4 regions of the Anaerobacillus sp. CMMVII genome follow, and region 2 is predicted to be linked to each of the others. Evidence: a T-box and tRNA genes for the amino acid it is inferred to sense, from the RefSeq annotation. Region 2 holds a T-box; the other regions hold tRNA genes.
The links. A T-box is a leader RNA that pairs with one kind of tRNA and senses whether it is charged. The one in region 2 lies ahead of serS (serine--tRNA ligase), so its partner is inferred to be a tRNA-Ser.

Region 1: it encodes a tRNA-Ser, which carries the amino acid that the T-box ahead of serS (serine--tRNA ligase) is inferred to sense. The anticodon was not compared.
Region 3: it encodes a tRNA-Ser, which carries the amino acid that the T-box ahead of serS (serine--tRNA ligase) is inferred to sense. The anticodon was not compared.
Region 4: it encodes a tRNA-Ser, which carries the amino acid that the T-box ahead of serS (serine--tRNA ligase) is inferred to sense. The anticodon was not compared.

The regions. Positions count from the first base shown of each region.
Region 1 covers NZ_JACEHK010000019.1:16,546-20,264, reverse strand. Annotated here, with positions in the region: gene H1D32_RS24450 (hypothetical protein) at 1-159, opposite strand, end outside; gene H1D32_RS24445 (sigma-70 family RNA polymerase sigma factor) at 152-691, opposite strand; tRNA gene H1D32_RS24440 (tRNA-Leu) at 1,416-1,496, opposite strand; tRNA gene H1D32_RS24435 (tRNA-Lys) at 1,512-1,587, opposite strand; tRNA gene H1D32_RS24430 (tRNA-Thr) at 1,608-1,680, opposite strand; tRNA gene H1D32_RS24425 (tRNA-Val) at 1,727-1,802, opposite strand; tRNA gene H1D32_RS24420 (tRNA-Glu) at 1,830-1,904, opposite strand; tRNA gene H1D32_RS24415 (tRNA-Ser) at 1,921-2,011, opposite strand; tRNA gene H1D32_RS24410 (tRNA-Asn) at 2,021-2,095, opposite strand; tRNA gene H1D32_RS24405 (tRNA-Ile) at 2,111-2,187, opposite strand; tRNA gene H1D32_RS24400 (tRNA-Gly) at 2,268-2,341, opposite strand; tRNA gene H1D32_RS24395 (tRNA-Pro) at 2,510-2,586, opposite strand; tRNA gene H1D32_RS24390 (tRNA-Arg) at 2,685-2,761, opposite strand; tRNA gene H1D32_RS24385 (tRNA-Leu) at 2,776-2,861, opposite strand; tRNA gene H1D32_RS24380 (tRNA-Cys) at 2,888-2,962, opposite strand; tRNA gene H1D32_RS24375 (tRNA-Gly) at 2,998-3,072, opposite strand; tRNA gene H1D32_RS24370 (tRNA-Gln) at 3,080-3,154, opposite strand; tRNA gene H1D32_RS24365 (tRNA-His) at 3,173-3,248, opposite strand; tRNA gene H1D32_RS24360 (tRNA-Trp) at 3,266-3,339, opposite strand; tRNA gene H1D32_RS24355 (tRNA-Tyr) at 3,359-3,443, opposite strand; tRNA gene H1D32_RS24350 (tRNA-Asp) at 3,478-3,553, opposite strand; tRNA gene H1D32_RS24345 (tRNA-Ser) at 3,563-3,653, opposite strand; tRNA gene H1D32_RS24340 (tRNA-Met) at 3,676-3,719, opposite strand, start outside.
Region 2 covers NZ_JACEHK010000001.1:20,851-24,569, reverse strand. Annotated here, with positions in the region: gene H1D32_RS00090 (ABC transporter permease subunit) at 1-618, opposite strand, end outside; gene serS (serine--tRNA ligase) at 711-1,985, opposite strand; T-box leader at 2,180-2,423, opposite strand; gene pdxT (pyridoxal 5'-phosphate synthase glutaminase subunit PdxT) at 2,462-3,055, opposite strand; gene pdxS (pyridoxal 5'-phosphate synthase lyase subunit PdxS) at 3,136-3,719, opposite strand, start outside.
Region 3 covers NZ_JACEHK010000001.1:299,136-302,854, reverse strand. Annotated here, with positions in the region: rRNA gene H1D32_RS01700 (16S ribosomal RNA) at 1-376, opposite strand, end outside; tRNA gene H1D32_RS01695 (tRNA-Ile) at 609-685, opposite strand; tRNA gene H1D32_RS01690 (tRNA-Gly) at 697-770, opposite strand; tRNA gene H1D32_RS01685 (tRNA-Pro) at 784-860, opposite strand; tRNA gene H1D32_RS01680 (tRNA-Arg) at 957-1,033, opposite strand; tRNA gene H1D32_RS01675 (tRNA-Leu) at 1,214-1,296, opposite strand; tRNA gene H1D32_RS01670 (tRNA-Leu) at 1,347-1,430, opposite strand; tRNA gene H1D32_RS01665 (tRNA-Asp) at 1,450-1,525, opposite strand; tRNA gene H1D32_RS01660 (tRNA-Val) at 1,541-1,616, opposite strand; tRNA gene H1D32_RS01655 (tRNA-Glu) at 1,773-1,847, opposite strand; tRNA gene H1D32_RS01650 (tRNA-Ser) at 1,856-1,947, opposite strand; tRNA gene H1D32_RS01645 (tRNA-Asn) at 1,950-2,024, opposite strand; gene H1D32_RS01640 (SprT family protein) at 2,162-2,629, opposite strand; gene cmpA (cortex morphogenetic protein CmpA) at 2,763-2,903, shown strand; gene H1D32_RS01630 (Tex family protein) at 3,000-3,719, opposite strand, start outside.
Region 4 covers NZ_JACEHK010000010.1:192,149-195,867, forward strand. Annotated here, with positions in the region: rRNA gene H1D32_RS14415 (23S ribosomal RNA) at 1-1,529, shown strand, start outside; rRNA gene rrf (5S ribosomal RNA) at 1,766-1,881, shown strand; tRNA gene H1D32_RS14425 (tRNA-Ala) at 2,123-2,198, shown strand; tRNA gene H1D32_RS14430 (tRNA-Met) at 2,228-2,304, shown strand; tRNA gene H1D32_RS14435 (tRNA-Ser) at 2,327-2,417, shown strand; tRNA gene H1D32_RS14440 (tRNA-Tyr) at 2,452-2,536, shown strand; tRNA gene H1D32_RS14445 (tRNA-Trp) at 2,556-2,629, shown strand; tRNA gene H1D32_RS14450 (tRNA-His) at 2,647-2,722, shown strand; tRNA gene H1D32_RS14455 (tRNA-Gln) at 2,741-2,815, shown strand; tRNA gene H1D32_RS14460 (tRNA-Gly) at 2,823-2,897, shown strand; tRNA gene H1D32_RS14465 (tRNA-Arg) at 3,098-3,174, shown strand; tRNA gene H1D32_RS14470 (tRNA-Pro) at 3,275-3,351, shown strand; tRNA gene H1D32_RS14475 (tRNA-Gly) at 3,521-3,594, shown strand.

The DNA of each region.
Region 1 (3,719 bases), on a different contig from region 2:
AGCCAATGCTGTCCAATAGAACCGATTAAACTTTCTTGATTTATGAATACCTTGTTGAATTTTCATTTGAATCTTTTCGCTTTCTTCAGTCGTAAATTCAACATTCTTATCTAAATAACTTTTCACTTTTTCTGATATCTTCTTATCAGTGTTATTCAAGTTTACACCCCCTTTCAAGTTTTCTTTTTAGAGCATCTTTTCCGCGTAACAGTCTTGATTTAACCGTATTTATACTAATATTGAGGACATCGCTTATTTCCTTCATATTCATTTCCTGATAGAAATATAGAATGAGAACTTCTTTGTATTTTCCTGAAAGACTAGCAATTTGTTCAATTATCTCATCGGAATTGTGTTGCTGAATATACTCTTTTTCGGTTGATTGACTTGTATTCAATGGATTGATTTCTGGTTTAAAAATTAAATTCTTAATGCTCCATCGCTTCCGATAATCTTTACATTTGTTAATGGTGATTCGTATAAGCCAAGTCTTATAACTAGCTTCATTCCGAAACTGGTCTAAGTTTTGATAACAAGAAATAAAAACTTCCTGAATAATATCTTCACATTCTTCTTTATCGTTTACATACAAATAGGCGATCCGTTTTAACTCTGATCCATACTTCTGCATTAACTGATACAAGAGGACATCCTTATTTTTTTCTATATCATTACTTACTTGAGTAAACACCGTTCAACCTCCCTTCCAAAAATTAGACGAATGTAACGGTGGTTTTGACCCGTTTATTTTTTTTTCTTTCTTTATCGTAACCTATGTAAATTTTCTGGTAAAAAAACAGCCTTGTTAATTTCATTCTTTAGAAACAACAGGGCTGTTTATTTGTCTTCTAGTAATTCCTCTACTTTTTCTCCTTCAAAATGCGGCAAACCTGTTTACGACTTTATCTAAAAGAAGAAATGTTGCTTAATCCAATGAGCCCTTTTCCTCAAAATGTCCCCACTGTTGAACAAAAAGTAAACAACACACTTCTGCTCGTTGAACAAAGAATTTCTTTATACTTATTTTAACATTAAATTCCAAAATTCCTACGAATATTAATAACCCCAAAACTAACAAAATAATCAGCATAACTTTTAGCGTATGAAATAAACGGGGAACATAAGTCTATGGGGTTTCACCAATAGGTATGATAAAACTGCTAATTTTAGGTTGAATTCTAATCAAACATTGACGTACCAAGACGTACCAATAAAAAACAAGCGTACAAAATCACTGATAATTTGTACGCTTGTTCTTTTTCTAATGTCATTTGTTATTTTCTCTCCCAAAACTGAACCCGTTACCATATACCTTCAGCCTCTTTATATTCCATTTAATTGTTCGGATTACAAATAAAAAAAACGTATGTTACTTTTTAAAAAGTAACATACGTTTCAACTTATGAATTGAATAATGCGGGTGAAGGGACTCGAACCCCCACGTCAAAGACACTAGATCCTAAGTCTAGCGCGTCTGCCAATTCCGCCACACCCGCATATGCAAAAAACAATGGTGAGCCATGAAGGATTCGAACCTTCGACCCTCTGATTAAAAGTCAGATGCTCTACCAACTGAGCTAATGGCTCTTAGTAAAAAAGACTACGAGTGCCGGCCAGAGGACTTGAACCCCCAACCTACTGATTACAAGTCAGTTGCTCTACCAATTGAGCTAGGCCGGCATAATAAGGTAAGTTATTTTGCTCCACTTTGTTGCGCAAAAAACTTTGGTGGAGGATGACGGGTTCGAACCGCCGACCCCCTGCTTGTAAGGCAGGTGCTCTCCCAGCTGAGCTAATCCTCCGATGTATTGATGTTATTTAAAGTAAAATGGTGACCCGTACGGGATTCGAACCCGTGTTACCGCCGTGAAAGGGCGGTGTCTTAACCGCTTGACCAACGGGCCATTTTTTTAAGTTTCCTGGCGGAGAAGGAGGGATTTGAACCCTCGCGCCGCTCACACGACCTACACCCTTAGCAGGGGCGCCTCTTCAGCCTCTTGAGTACTTCCCCAAATAAAAATGGCTCCACAGGTAGGACTCGAACCTACGACCGATCGGTTAACAGCCGATTGCTCTACCACTGAGCTACTGTGGAATATTAATAAAAGTATGGTGGGCCTAAGTGGACTCGAACCACCGACCTCACGCTTATCAGGCGTGCGCTCTAACCAGCTGAGCTATAGGCCCATACATTGATTTAATAAATACTTGTCCAAAATAATACATCTACTTAAATCTGCGAAGATGCTTATTCGACGTAGTAGATTTGGAGCGGGTGATGAGAATCGAACTCACAACATCAGCTTGGAAGGCTGAGGTTTTACCACTAAACTACACCCGCGTTATCTAAATAAAGTTAACTTAAAATTAAACGCCTTCTATCATGCCTCTTCCTCTTCAAGATTACTCATAGGAGTGTATCCGTCGAGGCAACTCGTAGCATTTTCTGAGATGTTTCGCTCGTGGCTGAGGTTTTACCACTAAACTACACCCGCATGATTAAAATAAATGGTCGGGAAGACAGGATTTGAACCTGCGACCCCCTGGTCCCAAACCAGGTGCTCTACCAAGCTGAGCCACTTCCCGAGATAAAAATTAGTTTTACTAACCAACCAAAAATGCTCCTGCGCCACTTCGTTTGCTCGTCGCAAACCTGCAGTGAAGTTTATTCGAGGTAGTTGGTTTGGTGCGCCCTGAGAGATTCGAACTCCCGACCTTTTGATTCGTAGTCAAACACTCTATCCAGCTGAGCTAAGGGCGCATATAAAATTAAAGTACCGAGGGCCGGACTTGAACCGGCACGATAGTCACCTACCGCAGGATTTTAAGTCCTGTGTGTCTGCCAATTCCACCACCCCGGCATAACAAAACGACTTATATGAGCTCTTGGAGGCGGCACCCGGATTCGAACCGGGGGATAAGGGTTTTGCAGACCCGTGCCTTACCACTTGGCTATGCCGCCAAGCACTCTATTGCTCAATATAAAATTGATAATATTGGAGCGGAAGACGAGGTTCGAACTCGCGACCCCCACCTTGGCAAGGTGGTGTTCTACCACTGAACTACTTCCGCATATAAATGGCTGGGCTATCTGGATTCGAACCAGAGAATGACGGAGTCAAAGTCCGTTGCCTTACCGCTTGGCTATAGCCCAATACTTTAAAGATAATTATGGGGCGATCGAAGGGAATCGAACCCTCGAATGCCGGAGCCACAATCCGGTGCGTTCACCACTTCGCCACGACCGCCATAATTTTATTTTTTTTGGCAGGGGCAGTAGGAATCGAACCCACACTGGAGGTTTTGGAGACCTCTGTTCTACCGTTAAACTATGCCCCTAAAGGCAGTTAATTATAAATGGTGGAGGGGGACGGATTCGAACCGCCGAACCCGGAGGGAGCGGATTTACAGTCCGCCGCGTTTAGCCACTTCGCTACCCCTCCACATATAGTTAGTATTGATATAAGTTCAAAAAAATGGCGGACCCGACCGGGATCGAACCGGCGATCTCCTGCGTGACAGGCAGGCATGTTAACCGCTACACCACGGGTCCAGGTTTATATGGAGGAGGAAGAGGGATTCGAACCCCCGCGCCGCTTTCACGACCTATCGGTTTTCAAGACCGAACTCTTCAACCACTTGAGTATTCCTCCATGTCATATAAAAAAACTAAATTGGTAGCGGCGGAGGGAGTCGAACCCCCGACCTCACGGGTATGA
Region 2 (3,719 bases):
CATCTTCTCTGTTAAACCTTTTGCCTTAGCGACTTGTATGTATTGCATTCCTACTTCATTTGTCAAAGCAGCTGAAGTGATTCTAGCAACATACATTGATGGGTAAATCGAAGCAATCATAGAAGGAAATAAAAAGCTATACCACTGCCCTTGGCTAAAAATTGGAATGAACGTCATGTATGTAATAATAAATAAAACTGTAAGGATAATTAAAAAGAAATCCGGTATTGCTTGGAATAAGAATGTTGTTCCGTTACCTAGGAAACTAGTTTTTCTACCAGATTGTCGGAAGTCAAAAATACCTTTATATATACCGAAAACCATACTTATCATAAATGCTGCACCAATAACTTTGAGACTTGCTGGCATATAGCTGATAATAACTTCCTCCACTGATTGCCAACCTTGGGTTTCTCCTAGACTCTTCGTTTCTATCACATTAGTAAAATACATTTTTACATTTTGGTAATAACTCTCCCATGAAAATTTATATTGGTACTCCATCACACCATCAACTAAAGTCATCTCAGCGTTACGTGGAATTAAGACGACCAAGATAATTAAAACCATGACTACCAAATACATAAATATTGACCTGACTAGTTTTCTTGTTAACATTTAACCACCCTTGTAACTGGAAAATATGGTACCAAGTAACCATATCATACAAAGAAAACCGTGCCAGGAAAGTGTCACGGTTTTCGAAATATTTATTTAATTAAAGTTAAACCACCCATATATGGTACTAAAACTTCTGGTACAACAACGCTTCCATCTTCTTGTTGGTAATTCTCTAATATAGCTGCTACGGTACGTCCGACTGCTAAGCCAGAACCATTTAGAGTATGAACATATTCCGTTTTACCTTTTGCTTCTCTTCTAAAGCGAATGTTTGCTCTTCTAGCTTGGAAATCCTCAAAGTTACTGCATGAAGAAATTTCACGGTATGTTTCATAGCTAGGAATCCATACCTCAATATCGTATTTTTTGGCTGCTGTAAAACCTAAATCACCTGTACACATGCTCAAGACACGATAAGGTAGTTGTAATAACTGTAGAACCTTTTCTGCTTGACTAGTTAAAAGCTCGAGCTGTTCATAAGATTCCTCTGGCTTAACAAAACGTACTAACTCAACTTTATTAAATTGGTGTTGGCGGATTAATCCTCTCGTATCTCTTCCAGCAGATCCTGCTTCAGAGCGAAAACAAGCACTGTACGCTGTATAGGCAATTGGAAGCTGGTCGCCATCAATAATTTCATCACGGTGCATGTTTGTCACCGGCACTTCAGCTGTAGGTACTAAGAAATAATCTTCTTCTCTAATTTTAAAAGCATCTTCTTCAAACTTTGGAAGTTGTCCAGTCCCTGTCATACTCGTGCGATTTACTAAATATGGCGGCAGTACTTCTTCGTATCCATGCTCATCTTGATGTAGGTCCATCATAAAATTAATAAGGGCTCTCTCTAATCTTGCTCCCTTCCCTTTATAGAATACAAAACGGCTTCCAGTTACTTTCGCTGCTCGCTCAAAATCTAAGATCCCCAAATTTGTTGCAACATCCCAATGGGGTTTTGCTTCGTATGAGAAGCTCGGTAACTCCCCCCATGTCCTAATTTCAACATTATCATCTTCAGTTAATCCAACTGGAACACTTTCGTGAGGGATATTTGGAATTGTCATTAAAATCTCATCTAATTGCCCTTCAACAATACGTAGTTCTTCATCAAGGTCTTTAATTATATCTGATACTTCTTTCATCTCTTTGATCAAATGATCTGCATCCTGCTTTTCGCGTTTTAGCTTAGCCACTTCTTGAGAAACAGAATTACGTCTGCTTTTAAGTTGTTCTGCCTCGACTATAAGCTCTCGTCTTTTTCGGTCTAAATCTCCAAAGAGGTCTAGATCTGAGATCTTCTCACCGCGATTTTCTAACTTCTTTTTCACTTCTTCGAAATTTGCTCTCAATACTTTTACATCTAACATTGCATTTCCTCCTTCATAATTCTAATTAATCTATTTTGATGAATTTCATAATTCATTATTTTCGCTACTAAGTTCTAAATGTAGTTGCTTAAAATACATTCGGACTTCATTTAAATTGATATAGCTCAGTTTAGGTAATTATGAAATTCACTTGAAAAATAAACCCAAAAACATCAAAAACTCCCGTCCCTAATAAAAGGGACGAGAGTTAACCCGCGTTGCCACCCTAGTTGCAGGAAAAAGCCGTTCCGGCTTTTTCCTGCCTCTTAGCATCTGAATAACGGAAGATGAACCGGAACTACCTAATGGAAGAAGCATGAATTCTTCGTTCAGCAATCTACTCTGGGACGGATTCACATAAGCACTTCATCGGTTCACAGCAACCACCGACTCTCTGTAGAAGAAACAAATGTTACTATTTCCCTTCACCGTATGTTTTATATAACCAATTTACTTAATTATAGGTTTTCCAACACTTAAACATTTAAACATTTGGTTTTGGTTTCTTTAACAATATTAACAAAATATTGATGGAAACGTGCATCACTTGTCAACTCCGGATGGAATGAACAAGCTAAAAATTGTTCTTGGCGGACTGCCACAATCTCACCTTTATACTTAGAAAGGATTTCAACGTTATCACCTACAGATTTAATTAGTGGCGCACGAATAAACACAGCCATAATATCCTCAGCGATTCCCTTGACCATTAATTCAGCCTCAAAGCTTTCACGTTGTCTTCCAAAGGCATTGCGCTCGACTTCCATATCAATGATTTCTAAATGACCTTCGTTTTGACCAACAAGCTGTTTAGCCATTAAGATTAACCCAGCACAAGTACCAAACATTGGTTTACCTGCATTAGCAAACGCTTTTAATGGTTCGAAAAAGTCATATTTATCGATGAGGCGTCGCATTGCCGTACTTTCACCACCTGGTAAAACTAACCCATCCAAGTCATCAAGTTGTTCAACTTTCTTTACGACAACAACTTCGACATCTGGTGACTGCAGAGATTGTACGTGTTCACGCACGGCGCCTTGCAGCGCAAGTACTCCTATTTTAACCATTTCAATGCTTCCTTTCAAGAAAGTGTGAAGCATCGCCAATTGGCTGAAGCTAGACACCTTTCGATTTTATCAATGAAATTTTACCAACCACGTTCTTGCATACGCTCTGAAGGATGTAAGCTTGAAATCTCAATCCCCTTCATAGGAGTACCAAGTCCTTTTGATAACTTTGCAATTAGTTCATAATCTTCGTAATGAGTTGTAGCTTCAACAATTGCACGCGCAAATTTCTCTGGACTCTCTGATTTAAAGATACCTGAGCCAACAAATACTCCATCTGCACCTAACTGCATCATTAATGCAGCATCTGCTGGAGTTGCTATTCCACCAGCTGCAAAGTTAACTACTGGGAATTTCCCTTCTTCTTTGATTTGAAGTAAAACTTCAAATGGAGCACCAGTGTTTTTGGCTTCCGTCATTAATTCATCAGTTGACATCCCAATAATATTACGTATTTGCGCTTGAATCATGCGCATATGTCTTACTGCTTCAACAATATTTCCTGTACCAGGCTCACCCTTTGTACGGATCATTGAAGCTCCTTCACTAATACGGCGTGCCGCTTCACCTATGTCACGAGCACCACATACAAATGGAACTGTAAAATCACGTTTATATAAGTGGTACACTTCATCAGCAGGAGTTAATACTTCACTCTCATCAA
Region 3 (3,719 bases), 280 kb from region 2:
GGAAGATTCCCTACTGCTGCCTCCCGTAGGAGTCTGGGCCGTGTCTCAGTCCCAGTGTGGCCGATCACCCTCTCAGGTCGGCTACGCATCGTCGCCTTGGTAAGCCATTACCTTACCAACTAGCTAATGCGCCGCGGGCCCATCCTGTAGTGTTAGGTAAACCCAACTTTTACTTTCGAGCCATGTGACTCAAAAGATTATCCGGTATTAGCTTCGGTTTCCCGAAGTTATCCCAGTCTACAGGGCAGGTTGCCCACGTGTTACTCACCCGTCCGCCGCTAACAATTGAGAGCAAGCTCTCAATTGTCCGCTCGACTTGCATGTATTAGGCACGCCGCCAGCGTTCGTCCTGAGCCAGGATCAAACTCTCCATAAAAGTGTTTGATATAGCTCAAAAAATTTGTTACATTGACGAGATATTTACTATCTCTTTAATTCGCTTGGCTGTGTGTTCAGTTTTCAAAGAACGATTACTGTCGTTTTAGCGACAAGAGTTTAACTATATCAGAATAGCACTTTCTTGTCAACAATCAATTTATTACCGTAACAGCAACCTAATCATCATATCAATCATAACGAACTAAGTCAACACTGTTATCAAAAAAATATGGTGGGCCTAAGTGGACTCGAACCACCGACCTCACGCTTATCAGGCGTGCGCTCTAACCAGCTGAGCTATAGGCCCATATAGTAGATTGGAGCGGGTGATGAGAATCGAACTCACAACATCAGCTTGGAAGGCTGAGGTTTTACCACTAAACTACACCCGCATATTAAACTAAATGGTCGGGAAGACAGGATTTGAACCTGCGACCCCCTGGTCCCAAACCAGGTGCTCTACCAAGCTGAGCCACTTCCCGAGATATTAAGATGATTTACACTAACCAAACATGCTCCTGCGCCACTTCGTTTGCTCGTCGCAAACCTGCAGTGATGCTCATTCGAGGAAGTTGGTTTGGTGCGCCCTGAGAGATTCGAACTCCCGACCTTTTGATTCGTAGTCAAACACTCTATCCAGCTGAGCTAAGGGCGCATGTTGTATTTCAATGATGTTATTCATGATGATTACGGACGAAGTAACGCTCCGTAGACCCTGTTTCTTCCTCTACCCGTATTGCCTTCGAAGCTAATGCGTCGAAACAACTCGCAGCTTATCCGACGACGTTTTGCTCGTCGCTGAGCTAAGGGCGCATGTTGTATTTTAATGAAGCAATGCGGTCGAGAGGACTCGAACCTCCACGGGGATACCCCCACTAGCCCCTCAAGCTAGCGCGTCTGCCATTCCGCCACGACCGCATAATATAAACAGTAGACAATGAAGTTCTTTTTGCCGTTAAAATAAAAAATGGTGCGGGTGAAGGGACTCGAACCCCCACGTCAAAGACACTAGATCCTAAGTCTAGCGCGTCTGCCAATTCCGCCACACCCGCATTTTTCATTTAGTAAAGATGGCGGACCCGACCGGGATCGAACCGGCGATCTCCTGCGTGACAGGCAGGCATGTTAACCGCTACACCACGGGTCCATCTTATTAGTAATATGGTGGAGGATGACGGGTTCGAACCGCCGACCCCCTGCTTGTAAGGCAGGTGCTCTCCCAGCTGAGCTAATCCTCCGAAGTATTGATGAAGTCTATTCTAGGAAGACCCTGTTTCTTCCTCTTCCAGTAACACTAAGATGCATATGCGTCGAAACAACTCGACGTTAATCCAAGGATGCTTCGCTCGTCGCTGAGCTAATCCTCCATATGTTGCATTTAAAAATAGTAGTAATGGTGACCCGTACGGGATTCGAACCCGTGTTACCGCCGTGAAAGGGCGGTGTCTTAACCGCTTGACCAACGGGCCATTTAAAATGGCGGAGAAGGCGGGATTCGAACCCGCGCACCGCTTTCGCAGCCTACTCCCTTAGCAGGGGAGCCCCTTATAGCCTCTTGGGTACTTCTCCAGTGGCTCCGCAGGTAGGACTCGAACCTACGACCGATCGGTTAACAGCCGATTGCTCTACCACTGAGCTACTGCGGAATATTTTGTTCTGACTTAGACAAGTCTAACTTGTTTCCGCCATTTTGTCAATATTATTTTTCGCTTTATAACTGAGTTGAATTATTGTCAGCTCGTTTCAGCGACTTTTATAATTTAACATATACAAAACACTAAAGTCAACTTGTTTTGAAAGTTTTTGTCTTCCTGATTTTCCCTTTACACTTCCCACATACATATTTACTTGTATCAATCTCCCTTTTTCGATTAAAGATAGTATTACAATCCGTACAAGTATACACATGAAGGGTCTTACTAGTCCTTCTTAGTCCAGGAATTGCACCACAGTATTTAGTTCCATCTACTTTTGTAAGTAACTCTTGAAAGTCTTTATCAATATGGCGATAACCCCTTTTTTGAATATGTAAATGATAATGGCAAAGTTCATGTTTGATAATTCCTACCAATGCCTCCATCCCGAAATGTTCATATTGTTTTGGATTGATTTCAATATTATGCGATCTCAGAAGATATCTCCCACCTGTTGTTCTAAGTCTAGGATTAAATAAAGCTTTATGCTTAAAAGGCCATTCAAAAAAATCCCTAGATATTTCTTCAACTAACTCCTGTAACTGAAAATCATTCATAACCAAAACCCCTTATTGATTAATTACATTGAAAAAAACATTCAACAATGACAACCATTCATTCATATACTAAATATACTAACACACTTATATTTCAGTGGCATCTCATTAAAAATAGGAAGGGGGACTTCCGGTGCCTGACTGGCTGCAAAAGCAACTACAAAATGCTTTCCTCGAGAAAAACCGACATCAAATTCGGCTTTTAAACCAATGCTGGTATTACTACCATCGGAGGTATGAACCAGAAAATATCGGAAGAAAACATACAAAGTAATAAATAGAGTGGTAACTCATAAGTCCTGTTCAACTCAAAAGGTGTAATTGAGATGAGCCGATACTTATTTTGAGTTGCCACTCTATTTTATTTGAACTATCCTACAATTTGTTTTTCTGGTTTTAACATCGTTAATGCAATCCGTTGTTTCTTGACATCAACGGAATCTACCCAAACTGTAACAACATCACCAACAGAAACAACTTCCATGGGGTGCTTCACAAAACGATTGGTTAGTTTTGATATATGAACGAGCCCATCTTGCTTAACACCAATATCGACGAAAGCTCCAAAGTCTACAACATTGCGGATCGTACCTTGCAATTCCATCCCTGTTTGTAAATCCTCCATCTGCAATACATCTTTTTTCAAAAGTGGCGTTGCCACCTCATCACGAGGATCACGTAATGGACGGATTAATGCATCAACAATATCCTGCAACGTCGGAATTCCAACCTCCAACTCTGCCGCCATCTTTTCAATATTAATTTCCTTTAGTTGTTCACTTAATTGCGTTGAACCAATCTGTTCCGGTTTAGCCCCTACTTGCTTCAGCAACTTTTTGGTTTCTTTGTAGCTTTCTGGGTGAATGCCGGTTTGATCTAATGGATCATCTCCGTCAATCACTCGTAAAAACCCAATACATTGCTCGTATGTCTTCGCACCAAGACGAGGAATTTTCTTTAGTTGACTTCGATTCGAAAACTTTCCTTCTTCTTCACGTTTTTTCACGATGTTATTTGCAACTGATTTCGATAACCCAGAAACATATTGAAGCAACGAACTCGAAGCTGTATTAACATTAACCCCTACTTG
Region 4 (3,719 bases), on a different contig from region 2:
AGCGTAGGCGATGGACAACAGGTTGAAATTCCTGTACCACCTCCTCACCGTTTGAGCAATGGGGGGACGCAGAAAGGTAGGGTAAGCGCACTGATGGATATGTGCGTCCAAGCAGTTAGGCTGAGAAGTAGGCAAATCCGCTTCTCGCGAAGGCTGAGCTGTGATGGCGAGCGAAATTTAAGTAGCGAAGTTCCTGATCCTACACTGCCAAGAAAAGCCTCTAGCGAGGTGAGAGGTGCCCGTACCGCAAACCGACACAGGTAGGCGAGAAGAGAATTCTAAGACGCTCGGGAGAACTCTCGTTAAGGAACTCGGCAAAATGACCCCGTAACTTCGGGAGAAGGGGTGCTCTGATAGGGTGTTAAAGCCCGAGAGAGCCGCAGTGAATAGATCCAAGCGACTGTTTAGCAAAAACACAGGTCTCTGCGAAGCCGCAAGGCGAAGTATAGGGGCTGACACCTGCCCGGTGCTGGAAGGTTAAGAGGAGGGGTTATCCGTAAGGAGAAGCTCTGAATTGAAGCCCCAGTAAACGGCGGCCGTAACTATAACGGTCCTAAGGTAGCGAAATTCCTTGTCGGGTAAGTTCCGACCCGCACGAATGGTGTAACGATTTGGATACTGTCTCAACGAGAGACCCGGTGAAATTATATTACCTGTGAAGATGCAGGTTACCCGCGACAGGACGGAAAGACCCCATGGAGCTTTACTGTAGCTTGATATTGGATTTTGGTACAATTTGTACAGGATAGGTAGGAGCCTGAGAACCCGGAGCGCCAGCTTCGGTGGAGGCGTCGGTGGGATACTACCCTGATTGTATTGAAATTCTAACCTAGGACCGTGATCCGGTTCGGGGACAGTGTCAGGTGGGCAGTTTGACTGGGGCGGTCGCCTCCTAAACAGTAACGGAGGCGCCCAAAGGTTCCCTCAGAATGGTTGGAAATCATTCGTAGAGTGCAAAGGCAAAAGGGAGCTTGACTGCGAGACCTACAAGTCGAGCAGGGACGAAAGTCGGGCTTAGTGATCCGGTGGTTCCGCATGGAAGGGCCATCGCTCAACGGATAAAAGCTACCCTGGGGATAACAGGCTTATCTCCCCCAAGAGTCCACATCGACGGGGAGGTTTGGCACCTCGATGTCGGCTCATCGCATCCTGGGGCTGAAGTAGGTCCCAAGGGTTGGGCTGTTCGCCCATTAAAGCGGTACGCGAGCTGGGTTCAGAACGTCGTGAGACAGTTCGGTCCCTATCCGTCGCGGGCGTAGGAAATTTGAGAGGAGCTGTCCTTAGTACGAGAGGACCGGGATGGACACACCGCTGGTGTACCAGTTGTTCCGCCAGGAGCATAGCTGGGTAGCTACGTGTGGAAGGGATAAGTGCTGAAAGCATCTAAGCATGAAGCCCCCCTCGAGATGAGATTTCCCTTGGAGTTAATCCAGTAAGACCCCTTAAAGATGATGAGGTTGATAGGTCTCGGGTGGAAGCACGGCGACGTGTGGAGCTGAGAGATACTAATCGGTCGAGGACTTATCCTATAATAAAGTTTAGAGTGATGAGTGTAGAGTTTTGAGTTGAGTAAGTAGCTCGAAGCAGTAAATACCAAATTCTAAATAAACGGATTGAATTTTACTCAAGTCTTAAATGTGTGTTATCTAGTTTTCAGGGAATGATTTCCTTGAGAGTGCAGAGTTTAAGTGAAAAGTTTAAAGGGCGTCTATAGAGAAACCTAAAAAACTCAAAACTCTTAACTCAACACTTAAAACTTCATAAATCTAGTAGCGATAGCGAAGAGGTCACACTCGTTCCCATGCCGAACACGACCGTTAAGCTCTTCAGCGCCGATGGTAGTTGGGGGTTTCCCCCTGTGAGAGTAGGACGTTGCTAGGTAAGAAACATATCCGATTGAGGGTGTGTTTTTTGTTTGCGACAGCAACTTTGAGATAAAGAAGTAAAAAGTAGTATTGCAATGCATTTATTATTGTAATATAATTAAACTCCTAGTCGTTTGTTACTGAATAATAATCTGTTAATTTGTAACAACACACATTATAATACTTGAAATTAAAACCTTCAAAAAAGGTTGAAGAGTCGAAATTATAGTGGTATAATAAAAACTTCGAAAGAATTTGGGGCCTTAGCTCAGCTGGGAGAGCGCCTGCCTTGCACGCAGGAGGTCAGCGGTTCGATCCCGCTAGGCTCCACCATATTAATTGATTGTAAATTTCTTTTTCATGGCGGCGTGGCTCAGCTGGCTAGAGCGTACGGTTCATACCCGTGAGGTCGGGGGTTCGACTCCCTCCGCCGCTACCAATTTAATTTTTATATATGACATGGAGGAATACTCAAGTGGTTGAAGAGTTCGGTCTTGAAAACCGATAGGTCGTGAAAGCGGCGCGGGGGTTCGAATCCCTCTTCCTCCTCCATTTTTATGAACTTATATCAATACTAACTATATGTGGAGGGGTAGCGAAGGGGCTAAACGCGGCGGACTGTAAATCCGCTCCCTCCGGGTTCGGCGGTTCGAATCCGTCCCCCTCCACCATTTATAATTAACTGCCTTTAGGGGCATAGTTTAACGGTAGAACAGAGGTCTCCAAAACCTCCAGTGTGGGTTCGATTCCTACTGCCCCTGCCAAAAAAAATAAAATTATGGCGGTCGTGGCGAAGTGGTGAACGCACCGGATTGTGGCTCCGGCATTCGAGGGTTCGATTCCCTTCGATCGCCCCATAATTATCTTTAAAATATTGGGCTATAGCCAAGCGGTAAGGCAACGGACTTTGACTCCGTCATTCTCTGGTTCGAATCCAGATAGCCCAGCCATTTATATGCGGAAGTAGTTCAGTGGTAGAACACCACCTTGCCAAGGTGGGGGTCGCGAGTTCGAACCTCGTCTTCCGCTCCAATATTATCAATTTTATATTGAGTAATAGAGTGCTTGGCGGCATAGCCAAGTGGTAAGACACGGGTCTGCAAAACCCTTATCCCCCGATTGTTTCGACGTATCAAGCTTCGAAGCATGGCGAGTAGAGGAAGAAACAGGATGCTACAAAGCGTTACATCGTCCGTAAGCACCGTGAGTATACTACAATGAAATAACAACATGCGCCCTTAGCTCAGCTGGATAGAGTGTTTGACTACGAATCAAAAGGTCGGGAGTTCGAATCTCTCAGGGCGCACCAAACCAACTACCTCGAATAAACTTCACTGCAGGTTTGCGACGAGTAAACGAAGTGGCGCAGGAGCATGTTTGGTTGGTTAGTAAAAACTAATTTTTTATCTCGGGAAGTGGCTCAGCTTGGTAGAGCACCTGGTTTGGGACCAGGGGGTCGCAGGTTCAAATCCTGTCTTCCCGACCATTTATTTTAATCATGCGGGTGTAGTTTAGTGGTAAAACCTCAGCCACGAGCGAAGCATCTCAGAAAATACTACGAGTTGCCTCGACGGATACACTTCTTTGAACAATCTAGAAGAGGAAGAGGCATGACAAGAAGGCGTTTAATTTTTAATTAACTTTATTTAGAGAATGCGGGTGTAGTTTAGTGGTAAAACCTCAGCCTTCCAAGCTGATGTTGTGAGTTCGATTCTCATCACCCGCTCCAAATCTACTACGTCGAATAAGCTTCTTCGCAGATTAGCGACGAGCAATTTTGGTTGAACAAGAGCACACTACTCAGTATATTGTACTAAACAGAGTAGATGTATTATATTGAACAAGGATTTGATT